Regions from separate parts of the Glutamicibacter sp. NPDC088483 genome, predicted to be linked through region 2. Evidence: predicted binding sites of a transcription regulator. Region 2 holds the regulator's gene; the other holds the start of a gene.
The links. Region 2 encodes HrcA, which represses chaperone genes, less so after heat shock. Its sites were predicted from a motif close to TTNGCACTCGNNNNNNNCGAGTGCNAA; they were not measured.
Positions count from the first base shown of each region.

Region 1: the regulator HrcA is predicted to act here: its motif matches at 2,166-2,192, upstream of groL (chaperonin GroEL).

Region 1 covers NZ_JBIVMP010000008.1:198,489-208,482, forward strand. The annotation lists gene ACIP6G_RS17270 (DUF4031 domain-containing protein) at 1-229, shown strand, start outside; gene groL (chaperonin GroEL) at 329-1,966, opposite strand; gene ACIP6G_RS17280 (LytR C-terminal domain-containing protein) at 2,263-2,868, opposite strand; gene ACIP6G_RS17285 (DUF3263 domain-containing protein) at 2,911-3,201, opposite strand; gene ACIP6G_RS17290 (uracil-DNA glycosylase) at 3,358-4,131, shown strand; gene ACIP6G_RS17295 (threonine/serine exporter ThrE family protein) at 4,128-5,798, opposite strand; gene ACIP6G_RS17300 (LLM class flavin-dependent oxidoreductase) at 6,000-7,046, shown strand; tRNA gene ACIP6G_RS17305 (tRNA-Val) at 7,103-7,179, opposite strand; gene ACIP6G_RS17310 (GNAT family N-acetyltransferase) at 7,590-8,207, shown strand; gene ACIP6G_RS17315 (hypothetical protein) at 8,212-9,144, opposite strand; gene ACIP6G_RS17320 (class I SAM-dependent DNA methyltransferase) at 9,141-9,994, opposite strand, start outside.
Region 2 covers NZ_JBIVMP010000002.1:304,837-314,276, forward strand. The annotation lists gene ACIP6G_RS05645 (PhoH family protein) at 1-927, opposite strand, end outside; gene ACIP6G_RS05650 (GerMN domain-containing protein) at 1,237-2,148, shown strand; gene ACIP6G_RS05655 (16S rRNA (uracil(1498)-N(3))-methyltransferase) at 2,479-3,252, opposite strand; gene dnaJ (molecular chaperone DnaJ) at 3,255-4,379, opposite strand; gene hrcA (heat-inducible transcriptional repressor HrcA) at 4,445-5,458, opposite strand; gene ACIP6G_RS05670 (DUF3097 domain-containing protein) at 5,586-6,455, shown strand; gene ACIP6G_RS05675 (DUF4870 domain-containing protein) at 6,546-6,947, shown strand; gene hemW (radical SAM family heme chaperone HemW) at 6,964-8,193, opposite strand; gene lepA (translation elongation factor 4) at 8,194-9,440, opposite strand, start outside.

The DNA.
Region 1 (9,994 bases), on a different contig from region 2:
GGAGGTCCTGGCCCGCCCCGCTCCGGCCTACCAGCGCTACGCCGAGGCGATCTACAAGGAGTACGGGCATCTTCCCCGCCATGTGCTTGCTTCCGGGCGCAGCAAGATCCTCTGCGGCCTGTTGGAGAAAGAACTGATCTACGGCACCCAAGCCGGATCCCGGCGCTGGGAGCAGCGCGCGCGGAATAATTTGGGCACCGAGCTGGAGCTGTTGCACAGCTGGCTGTAGTGCAACGCTTGTCCCACGTTAAACGGCCGATGGCCCGGATTCCTCGAAAGGATCCGGGCCATCGGCGCGATTACTGCGTGCTTAGTGCGTGCGGGAAGCTTAGAAGCCGCCCATTCCGCCCATGCCACCCATGTCATCGCCACCGGCTGGGGCAGCGCCAGCAGGAGCTGGCTTATCTGCGACAACAGCTTCGGTGGTCAGGAACAGGCCAGCGATCGATGCCGCGTTCTGCAGTGCCGAACGGGTCACCTTCACTGGGTCGTTGACACCAGCTTCAAGCAGGTTGACGTATTCGCCGGTTGCAGCGTTCAGGCCGTGACCTGCTGGCAGGCCCTTGACCTTGTCAGCGACAACGCCTGGCTCCATGCCAGCGTTCAGGGCAATCTGCTTCAGCGGGGCTTCGATGCCAACGCGGACGATGTTCGCACCGGTAGCTTCGTCGCCTTCCAGAACCAGCTTCTCGAATGCTGCAGCGCCAGCCTGGATCAGTGCAACGCCACCACCGGCGACGATGCCTTCTTCAACAGCTGCCTTGGCGTTGCGCACGGCATCTTCGATGCGGTGCTTGCGCTCCTTGAGCTCTACCTCGGTAGCAGCGCCGGCCTTCAGCACAGCGACACCGCCGGAGAGCTTTGCGTGGCGCTCCTGCAGCTTCTCGCGGTCGTAGTCCGAGTCGGTGTTCTTGATCTCGGCAGCGATCTGGGCCTTGCGTCCCTCGATGGCGTCGGCTTCGCCGCCACCTTCAACGATGGTGGTCTCGTCCTTGGTGATAACGACCTTGCGGGCGGTACCGAGGACTTCCAGGCCTACGTTGTCCAGGGACAGGCCGATTTCCTCGGAAACAACCTGGCCGCCGGTGAGGATAGCGATGTCGGTCAGCATGGCCTTGCGACGGTCGCCGAAGCCCGGAGCCTTGACAGCAACGGACTTGAACAGGCCGCGGATCTTGTTCAGGATCAGGGTAGCCAGGGCTTCGCCCTCGACATCTTCGGCGATGATCAGCAGCGACTTGTTCGACTGCATGACCTTCTCCAGCAAGGTCACCATGTCCTTGACCGAGGAGATCTTCGAGTTCACGATGAGGACGTAAGGGTCCTCAAGAACGGTTTCCTGGCGCTCAGCGTCGGTGACGAAGTAAGCGGAGATGTAGCCCTTATCGAAGCGCATGCCCTCTGCCAGCTCCAGCTCCAGGCCGAAGGTGTTGGATTCTTCAACGGTGATAACGCCCTGCTCGCCGACCTTGTCGAGAGCTTCAGCGATCAGTGCGCCGATTTCCGGATCGCCAGCAGAGATCGAAGCGGTAGCAGCGATCTGCTCCTTGGATTCGACCTTCTTCGCAGCGGCGAACAGTTCAGCGGTAACAGCTTCTACGGCCTTGTCGATACCGCGGCGCAGTGCGATTGGGTCAGCACCTGCAGCAACGTTGCGCAGGCCTTCCTTGACCAGTGCCTGTGCCAGCACGGTTGCGGTGGTGGTACCGTCGCCAGCGACGTCGTCGGTCTTCTTGGCAACTTCCTTGACCAGCTCTGCGCCGATCTTCTCGTAAGGCTCTTCGAGGTCGATTTCCTTAGCGATGGACACGCCGTCGTTGGTGATAGTAGGAGCGCCCCACTTCTTTTCCAGAACAACGTTGCGGCCGCGTGGGCCCAGGGTGACCTTCACCGCGTCAGCAAGGGTGTTCAGGCCGCGCTCAAGTCCGCGGCGTGCTTCCTCGTCAAATGCAATCATCTTAGCCATTGTGGCGTACGGTCCTTTCGGGACGATTTTGCGAAAATGCAACCGACAGACAGCGCCCGCGACGGACGAGTGGACCGGTGCGGCATCGGGCCAGCAACCGTTTCAGCTCTCGCTATCTGAGGTATTTTCCACGCCCACGCCCTGCGTCCGCTGTCCGGTGCTTCATGGAGTTCTTGGAGAACGCAAAAGCCGACCGGCGTTAGCAGTCGCAACGCATGAGTGCTAATACAAATATTGGCACTCTCGCATGGCGAGTGCAAGCCGATCGGCTCTAAGCGAATGGAATTATGAACGAATTATTCGTTTAGCCCCAGGGTGTCATCGGAGCCCAGAACCACGGTGACCCGGTTCGGAATGTTGCTGGTCTGCAGAACTTCGTCGATATTCAGGATTTCTGCAGCTTTTTCAGCGGTAGTGCGGTAGGACTCGGACATGTAATAAACCGTGGAGACTTCTGCGGGCCTGGTCCAGTTGTCGGCCACAATGCTGGTGAACCCGGCTTCGGCCATGGCGTCTTCGCCTTCATTAGCCAGACCGGCAACACTTGCCGCGTTGTACACGCCAATCAGCTGGCCGTAGAGCACGTCTTCGTCATCGATGGTGCTCGTTGGCGATGCGGATTCACTAGGTGTGGGTTCCACGGAGGGCTCGGCGGTGACTTCCTGGGTTTGCGAGGTGTCGCTTCCCGTGGAAGTCGCGAGGGTCTCCTTGAGCTGAGGGCCGAAGATGAAGGACAAGGCACCGATCACCAGCACGAGTACAGCGGTCAGCACTACCCAGCGCAATTTCCCACCGGTTGACTTCGACGCGGCGGACTGCGCCCATCCGTGGGCGTGGTGCGAACCCACACGGGTGCTGAACTCCGGAACGCGATCAAATTCGTCACGCGGGTAGTTGGTCATTCTTGTCCTTGCTCGAGGTCTGATTGGTCACGGCAGGCAGGGTTATCGTCCCGTGCCGACCTTACCGCCCACGCGACGTTTTGTGGAACGTGCTCTGCGCAGGCGCTTGACCAACATCGGGTCGTAGGCCAGTGCCGCGTCGGTTTCAATCAGCTGGTTCAGCAGCTGGTAATAATTCGTCGGCGACATCGAAAACTGCTTGGTAATGGCTTGTTCCTTGGCCCCGGCATACTTCCACCACAACTTTTCCAGGTTGAGGATCTGTTGCGAACGCTCATCCAATTCCGAATCCGGGTTCATGACGAAATCCACCAGCAATTCATTCTCAGCCATACGTTCTCACCTCTGTCATTGGACCAGTTTTCTCAGGTTTCGGTTATGCATGTAATCCACCATCGGTAGACATACCACCGATATTCTAACCAATCTGCTTGCCTAACACCGTGTGGCCGAGCACAGGCACGCCAGAAAAACGGCACAATTACCCCTATGGACGATTTGCAGCCAGCACTTTTCGATGCACCCCAGCCAGCTCGGACACCAGTGTACGAAGCGGCTGATTTCCCGTTCTACCATGGTGCCCAATCCATGGCCGACCACGGGTTTATCGCTGCAGACTGGGTACCGGCACTCTGCGAGCAGGACTCGTTGCTGCGTTCCCTGGCCACCGAGTTGGCGGCCCGTTCGGCGGCCGGTGAACAGATCCTGCCGGCACCGGAGGTGATGTTCCGCGCACTGAGCCTGCCATTGTCCGAAGTCAAGGTCCTAATTATTGGCCAAGACCCATATCCGACACCCGGCCACGCAAACGGTTTGGCCTTCGCGGCCAACAAGCAGGTGCGACCGCTGCCGCGCTCCTTGGCCAATATCTACAAGGAATTGCAGTCCGATCTGGGGCTGGATCCGGTTGCGCATCCGGATCTCAGTCCATGGCTCTCAGAAGGCGTCTTGCTGTTGAACCAGGTGCTCTCCGTAGCCGCTGGCAATGCCGGCTCGCATCAGAAGCTGGGTTGGGCGCCAATTCTGCATGCCATCCTCACCGCGCTCAATGACCGTCCGCGGCCTCCGGCGGCTTTGCTCTGGGGCCAGCATGCGCAGAAACTCTCCGAGTCCCTGTCCAATGCCGTGCAGCTGCAAAGCGCCCATCCTTCGCCGCTCTCAGCCTCGCGCGGGTTCTTCGGCTCCAAGCCCTTCTCAAGCATCAATCGGCTCCTGTCCGACAGCGGACAGAAGCCGATTGACTGGTCGTTGCCGAAAGCCTAGCGTCGGCGGATCCGCCGGCGCTCACGCCGGGCGCTGGAGGTCAATGGACGGCACAGCGTATCGCCGAAGACGACGCCGCCAGCGATGGAGAGCATGATCGCCATGGCGTTGAACATCTCCACCAGTCCCGTGGCGGTGTCATTGACGTTGATGACGATGCCGTACATTGCGCGGAAGATCATCAGGCCCGGAAGCAGGAACATGACCGCAGGAGCCGCTAGCACCAGCTGCGGGGAGCGGAGTTTGTCCGCTGCCAGCCGCGCGGCGAAACCGATCACCGTGGCGACCAGCGCCGGGGTAGCCCGGTCTCCGAGTCCAATGCTTTCAGCCAGCAGCTGCACCAGGTAGCCGCCGACCGCAATGCCGGCGGTAGGCAGCAGCAGGCGCAGCGCGCTCTGCTCGGTGACCGCACCGGCGACAATGGCCACGCCCACCAAGACCACCAGCAGCCAGGCCGGATAGTCGGTTTGGACGATCTGGTGAACGTCGACCTTCTCTCCCCCGAGCAGATCCGAGATCACCAGGGCCGTAGCAATTCCGCAGAGGATCGCCCCGTAGATCAGGCTGGCCGAGAACAACCGGCCTACCGCTGTCACCGGGAAGCCGTTGATGGCATCCTGCAATGCCGAAACGAATCTGCCCGACGGAAGCAGCAGCAAGATGCCGCCAGAGACCACCAGCGCCGGATCCAGCGGAGCGTGGAATTGATGCCCCAGCAAGGCGATGCCGGTGACCACCAATGTCGAGGCCGCGATAGTGAAGAACTCGGGCACTCTCCAGCGCGAGCCGTATCGGCCGATCTGCGTCACGAGGCTCGAGGACAGCATCGCCACCAGCGCACCAGCCCACGAGCCGCCAATGAAGAGCACGAACGCGGCCGCGAACACGGCCCGGCCGCAGGCGACGATCCAGCGCGGGAACGGCTTGGGCTGCCGCGTGATGTCCTTCAGCCGCTTCGCTGAAACGGATCGCGATACGCCGCCGGCAATGATATCCGAGACGAGTTCGTGCACCAGCACCATGCCGGCGTAGTTCGAGGTGTAGGAGCGGACCACACGCAGCACCGAGTAGCTTTCGGCGTCCGGCGGGCTGTAGTTCAAATGCAGGGACTGGTTGGTGATGTCCACGTCCAAGTGGCTCAGGCCCAGTGCCGCGGTCACCGCGATCACGCTGGTTTCCACTTCCAAGGCGCCTGCGCCGTAGCGGATCAAGGTCTCGCCCAAATCCAGCGCGAACTCCATGGTGCGCCGGTTGGACGCGTCCTGGTCCACATTGACCTTGGGGTTGGCGTAGGGGGTGCCCTGCAGGCGCTCAACGATGTTCAGCGCCTCAGTGGGAGGGGTATCCGAGATCCACATTTTCGCCAGCAGCCGACGGGCCACCGGGTTGGCGCGGGTAGGCATGAGGGTAATGCCCTCATCGGTGGTGTGAACCTGGCCGGTGCGCCACTCGATATCCGAGACATCGGCAGCCGCCACGTTGGCGCTGACCGCCGTATTGAGCGGCAATTCAGATGCCGTTGCCGGCTCTTCGGCGGGCTCTGCCGGATGGAAGCCCATGTTGATCTCACTAGTGGCAATGCGGGGCAAGACGCCAGCTAGCGGAGCCGGATCCTCGCCTACGGCATTCGACGAGGCGGCCTGTTCCTCGCTAGATCGATGCGCCACGAATCATGCCCCCTCATCCAAAGTTTTTCCCATGGGATTCACCATACAACCCGTGCATGAAAAGTTGTCGGGAACGTGGCGAATTCGGGAGGTATTGCCGAACACATTTAAGGGTATTTTCGGCCACTGGAATACCGGCGCTCGGCAGTTGGTTGCACCATGCAGAAGTTAGATGTGTTTGCATATAATCCGGAGGATCCAATGAATACGCAGTTCCCTTTGCCAGAAATCGGAGCCGAGACCTTCGGCGACATCACCGAGGATGCCCAGGGCAACCCGCTGAGCCATGCCCAGGTGATCCGCAATGTCATCGCCGAGGGGCAGCAGGCCGAAGCCTCGGGCCTTGATTTCTTCGGTGTCGGCGAGCACCACCGCGATGACTATGCCATCTCCTCCCCCGAAATGGTTCTGGCCGCCCTGGCCAGCACTACCCAGCGCATCAAGCTCGGCACCGCGGTGACCGTGCTCTCCAGCGACGACCCGGTGCGCGTCTACGAACGCTTTGCCACCTTGGACGCGATCTCCAACGGGCGAGTGGAGATCATCGCAGGCCGCGGCTCCTTCATTGAATCCTTCCCGCTCTTCGGCCTGGATCTTGAAGACTACGAGGACCTGTTCGAAGAGAAGCTGCATCTGCTGGCCAAGCTCCGCCACGGCACGCCGGTTTCCTGGCAGGGCAAGCACCGCGCCGCCTTGCGCAACCAGCAGATCTACCCGCTGCTGGAAGACCAGCCCTTGACCACCTGGGTGGGTGTGGGTGGCAGCCCGCAGTCGGTAACCCGCGCGGCCCGGCATGGCTTGCCGTTGTGCTTGGCCATTATCGGCGGCCAGCCCTCGGCTTTCGAAGGCTTGGCCACTCTCTACCGCCGTGCGCTGAAGGAGTTCGGCCATGGAGAATTGCCGGTCTCGGCGCACTTCCATGGCTTGGTGGCTTCCACCGACCAGGAGGCCCTGGAAACCCTCTGGCCGCATTACCAGCGCACCATGAATCGGCTGGGCGCCGAACGAGGCTGGCCGCCGGCCAGCAAGATGCGCTTGCAGGCTTCCATGGGGCCCGAGGGAGCCATGATGGCCGGCAGCCCGGAAACTGTGGCACGGAAGATGGCCAAGGTGGCCCAGCAGCTGGGCTTGTCGCGCGTTGACATCAAGTACTCTGCCGGTTCCTTGCCGCACGAGGCGATGATGAACAGCATCAAGTTGCTCGGAGAAGAGGTCAAGCCCATGGTGCACCAGCTGCTTGGCGCCTAGGATCCTGGCTGTCCCGGAAACAGCGAAAGCCACCGCATTGCGGTGGCTTTCGTTCTTGGTGGATCTTACTGGACTCGAACCAGCGACCTTTCGCGTGTGAGGCGAACGCTCTAACCAACTGAGCTAAAGATCCATCTGCGCCCTGACTTGCAAGCCAAGCGCATAAGCAATCCTACCGGGCCGTGGACCTCACTCCAAATCGGCCACCGGTTCCAGCGCCCGGATTCCGCCCCCGGAACACGCCGAAATGCCGCTTCGAGCGCAGGTTCGAACAGTCGTGGTTCAGGCAATGAGTAGAGCAGAAAAACAACGCCGAATAGTTTATTTGCGATTCACCTAAAAGTACCCATTTCCACTTGTCAAAAAGGGACTTTAGACTCCATAATTTTTCTAGCTCATCGAGCTCAAACTGGACCCTACAAGGAAGTTGCCGGAAGCCGCCGGCATCGGTCCCCTCAAGGCCAACGAAACCGCGCAGTGGATTTTTCCACCGCGCAAAAGCCTCATCTTTCGTTCGTTCTTAGAATTTAGGACCGTACCCCAGTGTTTGAAAACCTGAACTTTTCCTTGTCATCCCTATGCGTTCAGCCGGCCCAGCGCGCCGAATTAGCGACCCTCTACCCCTTGGTCGACCAGCGCTGGAACCAGAAGTTCGACCGGCTCTCGCTGCTTGTGACCGTGCGCGACCAGGGCACCTTGGTTGCCGCAGGCCTCGTGCATGATTCCATCATTGCCCCGACTTCTTCGATGAATGCCGTGGAGCTCGGTTGCATGGCCGTGCGCCCGGACTACCGCCGCCTGGGCATCCGCCAGCATGCGACGTCGCTGCGCCTTGCCCACGCGCTGCGTTCGGGCAAAACCCCGATCAGCGTCATCGATTCGCAGAACCCGGCATCCTGGGCCTTCTACGAGCGCTCGGAGCTGTGGCAGCGCGAGCGCAGCTTCGAGCACGATGGGCAGCTGAAGTTCATCTACCGGGCCACCGAGGCCGCATGGCAGTGGGCCGCGCAATTGCCGCAGGCCTCCGAGGACCACGTGGCCATCCACCTTCCCGAAAGTGCGATGCCAGCCCCGAGCCTCATGGCCGGCCCGGCCCCGGTCCAGGGATTCGCCGCGCAGTTCGGATCCGATGATTCGGCCTCCGCCGTGCCGGTGATGTGACCGCCTAGAACAGGGCGTCCTGCTGCTCGTCCACGGAGCCGTGGCCCGGCAGCGGGGCAACTTCTCCGGCCCGGCGAGCGCGAGCGGCCTCGTGCAGGTCAATCGGGGTGACCTTCAGGACCGCATCGACCATGGTGTTGAGGAACTGCGGCGCGGCAATATCCGCTGGCACCGGAGCGTGGACGCATTTCACTTCTGGATCCTCTGCGCTCTCATCCCAATCCACCAGCAGCAGGCCGGTGGCGGTGTACCCGAAGCCGTCGCCGAAGTCGCGCAGCTTGCGGATCATGTCCACGGTGCGGCGGAAGGCAGCCGGCTCGGATTCCAGGATCGTGGCACGCTGCACGAAGAAGAACCCGACGGCTGCCAGCGGGTAGCGGGCCCGCAGGTTAGCCGCATCCCCATAGGCCTCTTCATAGCGGTTGGCCAGGTTCTTGCCGAAGGATGAGGTCATCGCCTTGGTGCTGAGCAGCAGCTCGGGACCGGTGGACCAATGGGTCATCACCACGTCGGTTTGCTTCATGTAGGCGCGGCCCAGGATGCGCGCGTCGATGCTGCCCGCCTTGCCCGCCATGATGGACTCGTGCACCTCGTCGGCCAGCCGCTCTGGCAGCTTGCGCAGCAGTTCCAGGATGTCGCTGGACAAGACCCGGGGCGCCTCGGGACGCGGCCACACCAGATCCGCATCGAATCCGGCACGGCGCAATTCATGGGCCAGCCATGCGTCCACGCCCTGGGCAAAGCGGCCCGATCGGGTGACCGCCTTGTTGCGGACCGGGATGCTCAGCAGGCGTTCGAGCACCGGGAAGGACGGGTTGAATTCCTCGGTTACCGCGCCATTGCCCAGCCAGGGCGAATCCTTCGCCGCTGACATCAACGTGGTATCGAATTCGGCAAAGGCCAAGGTCTTTTCGATCGCAGGATTGGCCACGTTCATCCCCTCACGGCTTTGCTTCTGGCCTTGCGGCGTTCGAGCATATTCATTCGCGCAGTGCGGACCGCCTCCAGCGCATCCGGCTCCAAGCCGAGCAGCTGCTCGAGCACCACGCCGTCCACCAGGTCGGTGGCCTCTTGCTTGCGCCCCTGCACCAGCAGTTCACGCACCGCCGGCTTGATGGCACGCAATTGCCGGGCATAGCGCTGCACCATGCCGATCGCCGGGACCGGCAGCTGGTCGGCTTCACGCGGTTCCAGCTTCAGGATGCCGCCGCCGTAGGAGCGGCCCACCATTTCGGCTCCGAGCATGGTCAGGGTATTGAGCGATGCCACCGGGAGCAGCTCGCGGCCCAGCTCGCGCGCATCGGCGCCGAGGTACACCCCATGGATCGAGTTGATGTGGTGCACCGCGGCCTCGTTGGCGGTCAACCGCGGGGTGTCGGCGTTCATGTAGGTCATGAACAGGTCCGGCACCGAGAGCACCGGCACCCGCCACCACGGCGAGCGCACCTTGCACTTGTAGGCCTGGTCGACGTTCTGCAGTTCACCGCTGGCCACGAAGCGCGCACCGGCGCCGCTGGGTTCCGCGCCGGGGCGGAACATGTAGGCAGCTGCCCCGTGCTCGGCGAGCTTTTCCCAGCCGTCCTCGCTCAATTCCAGCCCGCGCAGGTGGCGCGAGCCCGGAGGCGAGATCCGGATCAGGTCCTCGCGGGCCAGCCCCAGGTCCTGGATCTGCTGGGCCGAGAGGGTGAACCACTTATTATTGCCGGTGACCGCGCCCAGCGAGGTTTCGCCCCAGGACTGCAGCGGCGCCATCCGGCCGGCGGCCAGTGCCGCCGACAAGATCCCCT
Region 2 (9,440 bases):
CGAAGAGTCGAGTCGGCAGATGCTGATGTCGTCGATGCCTTCAAGGACATCGCTGGCCATGCGCAACCCGGAGGTCGCATTGTTGGGCAGATCCACCTGGGTGACATCCCCCGTCACTACCATCTTGGAACCGAATCCCAGGCGGGTCAGGAACATCTTCATCTGTTCACTGGTGGTGTTCTGCGCTTCATCCAGGATCACGAAGGCGTCATTGAGGGTGCGTCCACGCATATAGGCCAGCGGAGCGACCTCAATGGTTCCGGCTTCGAGCAATTGCGGAATGGTTTCCGGATTGATCATGTCGTGCAAGGCATCGTAGAGCGGGCGCAGGTACGGGTCGATCTTCTCGGTCAACGAGCCCGGCAGGAACCCCAGCTTCTCCCCTGCCTCAACGGCAGGCCGGGTCAGGATGATGCGGTTGACCTGCTTGTCCTGCAAGGCGGCGACGGCCATGGCCATGGCCAGGAAGGTCTTGCCGGTACCGGCTGGGCCAATGCCGAAAGTAATTGTCGAATCCTCTATGGCGTCGACATAGCTCTTCTGGTTCACGGTCTTGGGGCGGATGGAACGTCCGCGCCCCGAGAGGATCTTCAGGCCCAGGACGTCGGTGGGTGCATCCGGATTGCCGGCGCTGAGCATCTTGATGATCTGCTCGATCGTTTCGGCGCTCATGCGCGAGCCGCGAGTGGCCAGCGAACGGGCTTCTTCGGTGACGCGCTGGGCCTTGCGGACTTGCTGCGGTTCACCTACCAGAGCCAGGGATTGGCCGTTGGGGCGGAAGCTCACCTGCGGGTAGGCGCCGGAGAGAATACGCAAGAGCTCGTCATTGGGACCGAGGGTGGCAATCATGAGCTCAGCTGTATCGAAACTGATGGTGAGCGATGCGGATCCGTTCTCCGCTGTCGCCTTATTCTGTTCAACCTGCATGCAGTGCGCGGCGCCCCTTTGCGAGCTTGGTGGTAATCGTGATTTGTCCTGCTTGCCATTCTATCGAGTCGCAGGCCAATCCGGAGAAAATTCAGGTCTCAGCGTAAGCAGTAGAACCTGAAAGTAGTCTTGAATGATGCTAATCGGGGCAAGTGGCGAACATATAGATTTGGTTACGGATTAGTAAGTTGGGCCATTTTTCTGCAGTTAGCCGCTTCTGATATGGCAAGCTTGAGAGCGGTTCCAATACGGCCAGGAGCCACAACAGCTAAAATCACCACGGATTGGTACGCAGTGCAATCAAGGATCTTGCGGAAGATTCCACGCCGATTCGGCGTTTTGGGAATCACTGCCGCTCTCGTCGTCGCCGCAGGCTGCGGTCTGACGAATCGCGAGAGCTCCTATGAGATGCCATCGACCGCCGTGGCTGAATCGCTGAACCTGCCGAACGCCACCGACGCTGGCGAGGATGTCGGCATCGCGGCTAGCCTGCCCATCTACTGGCTGGAAAACACCGATACCGGCGTGTTCCTGTACCGCGAGTACATCGAGGACACCCGCCACCAAGAGCCCATCGGCGATGCGATCTGGACGCTGCTCTCAGCCGACCCGATGAAGCCGAAACGCTATACCCATTTGAAGCCCACCGATGAAATCGGCGTTTCAATCAATACTGCGAATGTCATCACCTTGGATCTGCCGGCCAAGGTCTTCAGCGCCAATCTCGACCAGGGCCTGTCGGAGCGCGCCATCCAGCAACTAGTCTTCACCGCTACGGCAGCTGCCGCCAGCGCCGGACTGGTCGTGGGCGACCTTCCCGCCACAGTTCGCATCCTGGTTGACGGCCAGGCAAATGCCACAGTCTTCGACGGTTTCCGGCTCAAGGATGTCTACGAGCGCGATGCGGCGTTCATTGCACCGATCTGGATCATCGATCCGCAGTTCAACAAGACCTTGGCGGATGGCTCGATCAAGATTAACGGCCGAACCACCCAGTTCGACATCGGCACCTTCTACTCCTTGCAGCGCAAGGACGCCGACGGCAAGCTCACGGTGATGACCGCTCAGAAGCAGGTCAACCCCGGGCAGATCAATGCCGACGGTTCATTCACCCTGACCACCGATCTGCGTGCCGGCTCATACCGGCTGACTTTCTGGGGCGTTGAGACCGGATCGGACCATCTGGTCGGCAAGGTCACCAGCGACTTCCGCGTCGAGTAACACAGCATCCAGCGCTGCAGCCCCCGCCGGAAGTCCTGGACATGAACCTGGGCGCCCGTTGTCCGGGCCAGCTCCTGAACTGGTGGCGGCTGAGCATTCTTGGCCTGCTGGCAGGATTTCCAGTGCCGTTGCCTTGGACAGCGTCCTTATCCGATCGGCTGCCGCATTCGCGTATCCGGCCCGCAGCGACTTCGCGTTCCCCGTCCCGAGGCCTTTTCTCGGCTCGAACCCGTTGCGCCGGCCGGAGACGAAATTGCTCCGCAGATCCCGGCAGGCACATGCCTGCCGGGATCTGCGGAGCAATTCACCTGCTAACCGGAATTCTGGAACCTAGATTTCGCCGATCAAATGGCGGATCAAGACCAGGGCCGCGGGGCCCGCGGTCGAGGCACGCAGCACATGCTGGCCCAGCAGGGCTGGTTGGGCGCCGGCATCGACGAAGGACTGCAGCTCCGTTTCGGAGATGCCTCCTTCTGGCCCGACGATCATGATGATCTCCTGGCCGGTCCGCGCATCGGCGAGCCACGACTGCACATGCCGGGCCACCGATTCCGCGGCCTGCTCGTGCAGAACCAGAACCAGTGCGCCATTTGCGGTATCGGCCGCGATGGCCTTGGCCAGTTCCTTGGAACCCAGCGGGTCCAGCACCTCCGGCTCATAGGCGCGGCGCGACTGCTTCTGCGCCGAGCGCACCTGGGCGCGCCACTTGGCCATGGCCTTGTCGACCTTGGCCGCGTTCCAGCGCACGATCGAGCGGTCAGCCTGCCAGGGGCGTACCGACAGCACGCCCAGTTCCACGCCGGACTCGACAGCTTGCAGGTCGCGATCCCCCTTGGACAGCGCCTGGACCAGGGTGACCGGGTGATCGCTGACCGCTTCCTCGGCACGGCGCAGGACCTTCACGCTCAGCAGGTCCTTGGCGGTGCCGATGACCTCCACAGTCAGGCGCAGCCCCTTGCCATCCAGCAGGTCCAGGTGCTCGCCCGCGGAGACCCGTTTAACGGTGACCGCGTGGTGCGCTTCGGAGCCATCCAGTTCAAGAATGTCCCCGACCGTTGCGTCCCGGCCCTGCTGGGCGTCGATGACGAAGCTGTGGTTGCTCATGCCTAGCGCTGGTTCAGCTTGTCGCGCAGGCGGGAGAACATGCCGCCGCTGTGCTCCACACGGCCGGCCGAGAGTTCTTCGCCACGCAGCTTGGCCAGTTGCTCGAGCAGATCGCGCTGGGCAGCGTCGAGCTTGGTCGGCGTCTCCACCTGCAGGTGCACGATGATGTCCCCGCGCTTGCCTCCGCGCAGGCGCGGCACACCGAGGCCCGGCAGGGTGACGGTGTCGCCATCCTGGGCGCCTGGCTCCACATTGATGGACTGGCCGCCGTCGAAGGTTTCCAGCTTCAGCTCGCAACCCAGTGCGGCGGCGGTCATTGGCAGGCTCATCTTGGCGTGCAGGTCGGTGCCGGCGCGCTCGAAGACCTTATGGCGGCGCACGTCGATCTCGACGAACAGGTTGCCGTTAGGCCCGCCGCCCGGGCCGGCTTCGCCCTGTCCGCGCAGCTGGATGCGGGTGCCGGAGTCGACACCTGCAGGAACGTTCAGCGACTTCGACACATGCTCGCGCACCCGGCCTTCGCCGTTGCACTCCAGGCAGGGGTCCGGGATAGTGGTGCCGAAACCGCGGCAGGCCGCACAGGTTTCCACGGTCATCATCTGGCCCAGGAATGAACGCACTGGACGCTGCACCTGGCCTGCGCCATGGCAGATGTCGCAGGTGACCGGGCTGGTGCCTTCGCGCGTGCACGAACCGTTGCACGTCTTGCAGGTGACAGCGGTTTCCATCTCCAGCGGGTAGACCGTGCCCTTGACCGCATCTTCCAGGTCGATGGTGATGGTGATCAGCGCGTCGCGGCCCGGCTGGGTGCGTGATGCCGGGCCCTGGGCCTGGCCGCCACCGAAGAACTGCTCGAAGATGTCGCCGAAGCCGCCAAAGCCCTGGCCGCCACCGCCGAAGCCCGGGTGGCCGTTGCCGTTCTCATCGCCGGTGGCGTCGTAGTTGGAGCGCTTGGTCTGGTCGGAAAGGACTTCGTAGGCTCGGGTGACCAGCTTGAACTGTTCTGCAGCGTCATCGCTAGGGTTTACATCCGGGTGCAGCTTACGCGCCAACTTGCGGTAGGCACTCTTGATTTCCTGCGGGGTCGCGTCCTTGGCGACGCCTAGGGTCTCGTAATGCGAGCTCACGTTATTCGCCGTGTCCTTTCCTGAGAATCTTGAAATTCGGTAGTGCCGGGCGGTGCCCAGCGAGGCTAGTTAGCCAAAATCTTCGACAGGTACCGTGCCACCGCACGAACCGAGGCCATGGAGGTTGGATAGTTCATCCGGGTGGGGCCCAGGACCCCGAGCTTGTTGCGCACATCGGTGCCGTAGGTGGTGGCGACCACGGCGGCTTCCGACAGCTGCCCGTAGTGGTGCTCGGTGCCGATGGCCACGGCTACGCCGCGCGAATCGGCTTCCAGCTCGGAGAAGAGCTTGAGCAGCACTACCTGCTCCTCGAGCGCCTCGAGCACCGGGGTTATGCTCAGCGGGAAGTCCCCTTCCACGCGGGCGAGGTTCGCGGTGCCTGCCATGATGATGCGTTGCGCGTTGGCCGCCTGGGCCATTTCTTCCAGCGCACCGATCACCTGGTCCACCAGGGGGTCGGCCTGCTGCGTCGAACTGCGCTCGATGCGGGTGAGCCGGCCGGCAAGTTCGGCAAGCTTCACTCCCCCGAAATTGTTGAGCAGCCACAGCTTCAAGTCATCCAGCTCATCATCGCTGTAGGAACGCTGGACCGGCATCATGCGCTGATCCACCGTGCCATTGGAAGCGATCATCACCATCAGCACCTGGGCCGAGCCCAGTCCGACCAGATCGAGGTTCTTCAACGAAGCGGTGTCGTAGTGCGGCACCTGGATCATTGCTACCTGGTTGGTCAACCGCGCCAGGAGGCGAACGGTGCTCTTGAGCATCTCGTCCAGGTCCGTGGAGCTGTCCAGGATCTTGTTGATGGCGTCGCGTTCAGCCCGCGACAGCGGCTTGAGCTCGCCGATCTCATCGACGAAGCGGCGGTATCCCTTTTCGGTGGGGATCCGTCCGGAGGAAGTATGCGGAGCGACTATGAGCCCCTCTTCTTCCAGCATAGCCATGTCATTGCGGATCGTCGCGGCGCTGACACCGAGGTTGTGCCGGTCCAGGAGCGCTTTGGAGCCCACTGGCTCACGGGATTGGACGTAGTCCTCCACGATGGCACGCAGAACGTCTAGGCGTCGCGGCTCTGTCACAACAGCACCTCCTTGGATTCCCTGTGCCCGGCTTTGGCACTCTAACCTGTCAAGTGCCAAGTCTAATACGTTCAGCAGTTGCTAGCATTGGATTTCGAGCGTATTCGATCACAGCGAAAGGCAGTACGTGACTAATTACTCCTGGGGACCACGGGATCTGAGTGCACCGGCACCGAAAAAACTCCGCCAGGTCCCTGTTGAACGTGGCATGATTCTGGAAGATGCCACCTCAGGATGGGTAGGAGAAGTCATCCGTACCGAGAAATCCGGTGGCATGCGCGTGATCGTGCTCGAGGACCGCCACGGCAAGACCCGCTCCTTCCAGGCGGGCTTCGGGTTCTTCCTCGAAGGCGAAGCGGTGGAGATCATTGATCCCGTTGCCAAGGCCGCACCGCCCCAGAAGCTGGTCTCGGCTTCGGGTTCGCGTGCCGTTGCCGGACTGAAGGCCCGGGAGGCCAGGGCAAGCCGCATCTGGGTAGAAGGCAAGCACGACGCTGAGCTGGTTGAAAAAGTTTGGGGCCACGACCTGCGTGTTGAAGGCATCGTCGTTGAACCGCTGCATGGCGTGGACGATCTTGCCGGGGCTATCCGCGACTTCGCCCCCTCCGCGCAGCGCCGCCTGGGAATCCTGGTTGACCACCTGGTTGCCGGAAGCAAGGAATCGCGCATCGTTGCCGAGGCGATGAAGGTCCCCGGTGCAGCGCAAAACGTGCTGATCCTCGGCCACCCGTACGTGGATGTATGGCAGGCGATCAAGCCTGCGACACTGGGCATCAAGGCTTGGCCGGTGATCACCAAGGGCACCGATTGGAAAACCGGTGTGCTCCGGGCCTTTGGCTGGCCGCACTCCACCGCGGAAGACATCGGCATCGGATGGCAGCGGCTCTTGTCCACGGTGCAGCATTACGGGCAGCTTGAACCACAGCTCTTGGGCCGGATTGAAGAATTGATCGATTTTCTCACGACCGAAGATTACGGTTTCCTAACGATTGACTAATAGTTGGAGATTAGTCTGCGAATCTCCCCGTGCGCCCAGCCGCGGTCGCTATGATAAGAGGAACCACACTTAGCAAGACAAGGAAAAATAGTGACATCACGCCAGACGAAGCCATCGGAGAATTCCCGCTTCGAAGGTTCCAGGACCTCTGCGCTGCCGCTGACTCCTTCAGAAGATCGCCAGTGGGCAATGATGGCCCACTTCGGTGCCATCTTGGGTTGCGTTCCTTCGGCAATCGTCTTTGCCGTATTCCGGGACCGTGGCCCGTTCACTGCACAGGAATCGAAGGAAGCGTTCAATTTCACGTTCCCGCTGACCATTCTCGCCATCGTATTCAATGTGCTCATGGTCTTGCCGGTGATCGGCTGGCTTTTCGCAGTACTCGCCGTGGCCCTCTGGGTCTTCATGACGGTCTCGGGCGCCCTTGCTGCCATCCAGGCCAACAAGGGACGCCCTTACCGCTACCAATTCAATCTGCGGCTGATGAAGTAGCAGTGATTTCCCAGTCTTAGAAATCGAGCAGTTCACGCACCACGAGGTCGGCCAGGAGCCGGCCTCGCTGCGTTAACACCAATGTGCCGGCGAACGCGGCCTTGGCATCAATCAGCTCGTCGGCGATCAAGCCGGCGACTTTCTTGCGTCCGGTTTCATCGAGCTCGCTAATCTTCATGCCCGAACCCAGCCGGGTCAACAGCATCGTGCGCTCAAGCTGCACGGCCTCGGCATCCGGGTATTCGCGGCCGTGGCCCGGGGAGATTCCAGCATCGATCCGTTGCTGATACGCGGCTGGATGCTTCACATTCCACCAGCGCAGCCCGCCAACATGGGAATGCGCGCCGGGGCCTGCGCCCCACCAGTCGCCGCCCTGCCAGTAAGCGATGTTGTGCTGGCAGGCATTCGCCGGGGTCTTCGCCCAGTTGCTGACCTCGTACCAGGAGAAACCGGCCGCGGCAAACATGTCGTCGGCCAACTGGTACTTTTCGGCATGGTCGTCATCATCGATGTTCGGTACCTCGCCACGGCGAATCTGGGCCGCCAGCTTGGTGCCTTCCTCGATGATCAGCGCATACGCCGAAATGTGATCAGGTTCGTAGCTCAACGCGGCTTCGATGCTGGCGCGCCAGTCTGCCAGGCTCTCCCCCGGAGTGCCATAAATCAGATCGACACTGACATCCAGGCCGGCCTCGCGCGCCCACGCAACGGCTTGCGGAACGCGCTTCGGATCATGGGTGCGCTCAAGCACCTTGAGCACGTGGGGCACCGCGGACTGCATGCCGAAGGACACGCGGGTGAACCCGCCGTCGGCCAGCTCCTGCAGGCTTTCGCGGGTCACCGAATCCGGGTTGGCCTCCGTGGTGATTTCCGCGCCCGGCTTCAGGCCGAAGTCGTCGCGGATCCGGCCGAGCACCGAGACCAGGTCTCCGGCGGGCAGCAGCGTGGGAGTTCCGCCGCCGAAGAAGACAGTTTCAATTTCGCGGTGCGGTTGGCCCGAACGGTCCATCACCTCGCGGGCGAAGCTGATTTCCTTGCTGACAGTGGCAGCGTAGGTTGCTTGGCTGGAACCGGAGCCCAGCTCCGTGGCGGTGTACGTGTTGAAATCGCAGTAGCCGCAACGGACGGTGCAGAACGGAATATGCACATAAAAGGACATGGTCCGCCCCTGTGCCTCATGCGCGCATGAGGCAGGGAGCAGACCATCGGCCGGAGCCGGATCGCCGTCAGGCAGTACTGAAGGCATCTACTTCTTTTTCGGCTCGTCGGTGGACAGTGCGGCAATGAAGGCTTCCTGCGGAACCTCCACGCGGCCGACCATCTTCATGCGCTTCTTGCCTTCCTTCTGCTTTTCCAGCAGCTTGCGCTTGCGGCTGATATCGCCGCCGTAGCACTTGGCAAGAACGTCCTTGCGGATTGCGCGGATGTTCTCACGGGCAATGATGCGCGAACCGATCGCGGCCTGGATTGGAACTTCGAACTGCTGGCGAGGAATCAGCTCACGCAGCTTCGAGGTCATCATGGTCCCGTAGTTGTAGGCCTTGTCGCGGTGCGTAATGGCGCTGAAAGCATCCACCTGCTCGCCCTGGAGCAGGATGTCGACCTTGACCAGATCTGCCACCTGCTCGCCGTCGGCCTTCCAGTCCAGCGAAGCATAGCCGCGGGTCTTGGACTTGAGGTGGTCGAAGAAGTCGAACACGATCTCAGCCAGCGGAAGGTGGTAGCGCATTTCGACACGGTCCTCGGAGAGGTAGTCCATGCCGCGCATGGTGCCGCGGCGGGTCTGGCACAGTTCCATGACCGAGCCGATGAATTCGCTTGGCGCCAGGATGGTGGCGGCAACCATTGGCTCGTGGACTTCCAGGATCTTGCCATCCGGGAATTCCGAGGGGTTGGTCACCGTAATCATCTGCTTGTCTTCGCCCATGACCTCGTACACCACGTTCGGCGCCGTGGAAATCAGGTCCAGATTGAATTCGGATTCCAGTCGCTGGCGGGTGATTTCCAGGTGCAGCAGGCCCAGGAAGCCCACGCGGAAGCCGAAGCCCAGGGCCACGGAGGTTTCCGGTTCGTAGGTCAGCGCAGCATCGTTGAGCTGCAGCTTATCCAGCGCATCACGCAGTACCGGGTAGTCGGTGCCGTCCATCGGGTACAGGCCGGAGAAGACCATTGGCTTGGCCTCTTCGTACCCGCCCAGGGACTCGGTGGCCGGCTTGTGGAAGTTGGTGACGGTATCGCCGACCTTGGACTGGCGCACGTCCTTGACACCGGTGATCAGGTAGCCCACTTCGCCAACGCCCAGGCCCTTGGTGGGCTCGGGGTTCGGCGAGGATACGCCGATTTCCAGCAGTTCGTGGGTGGTGCCGGTGGACATCATCTGGATCTTCTCGCGAGGAGACAGATTGCCATCGACAACTCGAACGTAGGTCACCACGCCACGGTAGGTGTCGTATACGGAGTCGAAGATCATTGCGCGAGCCGGAGCCTTGGCAT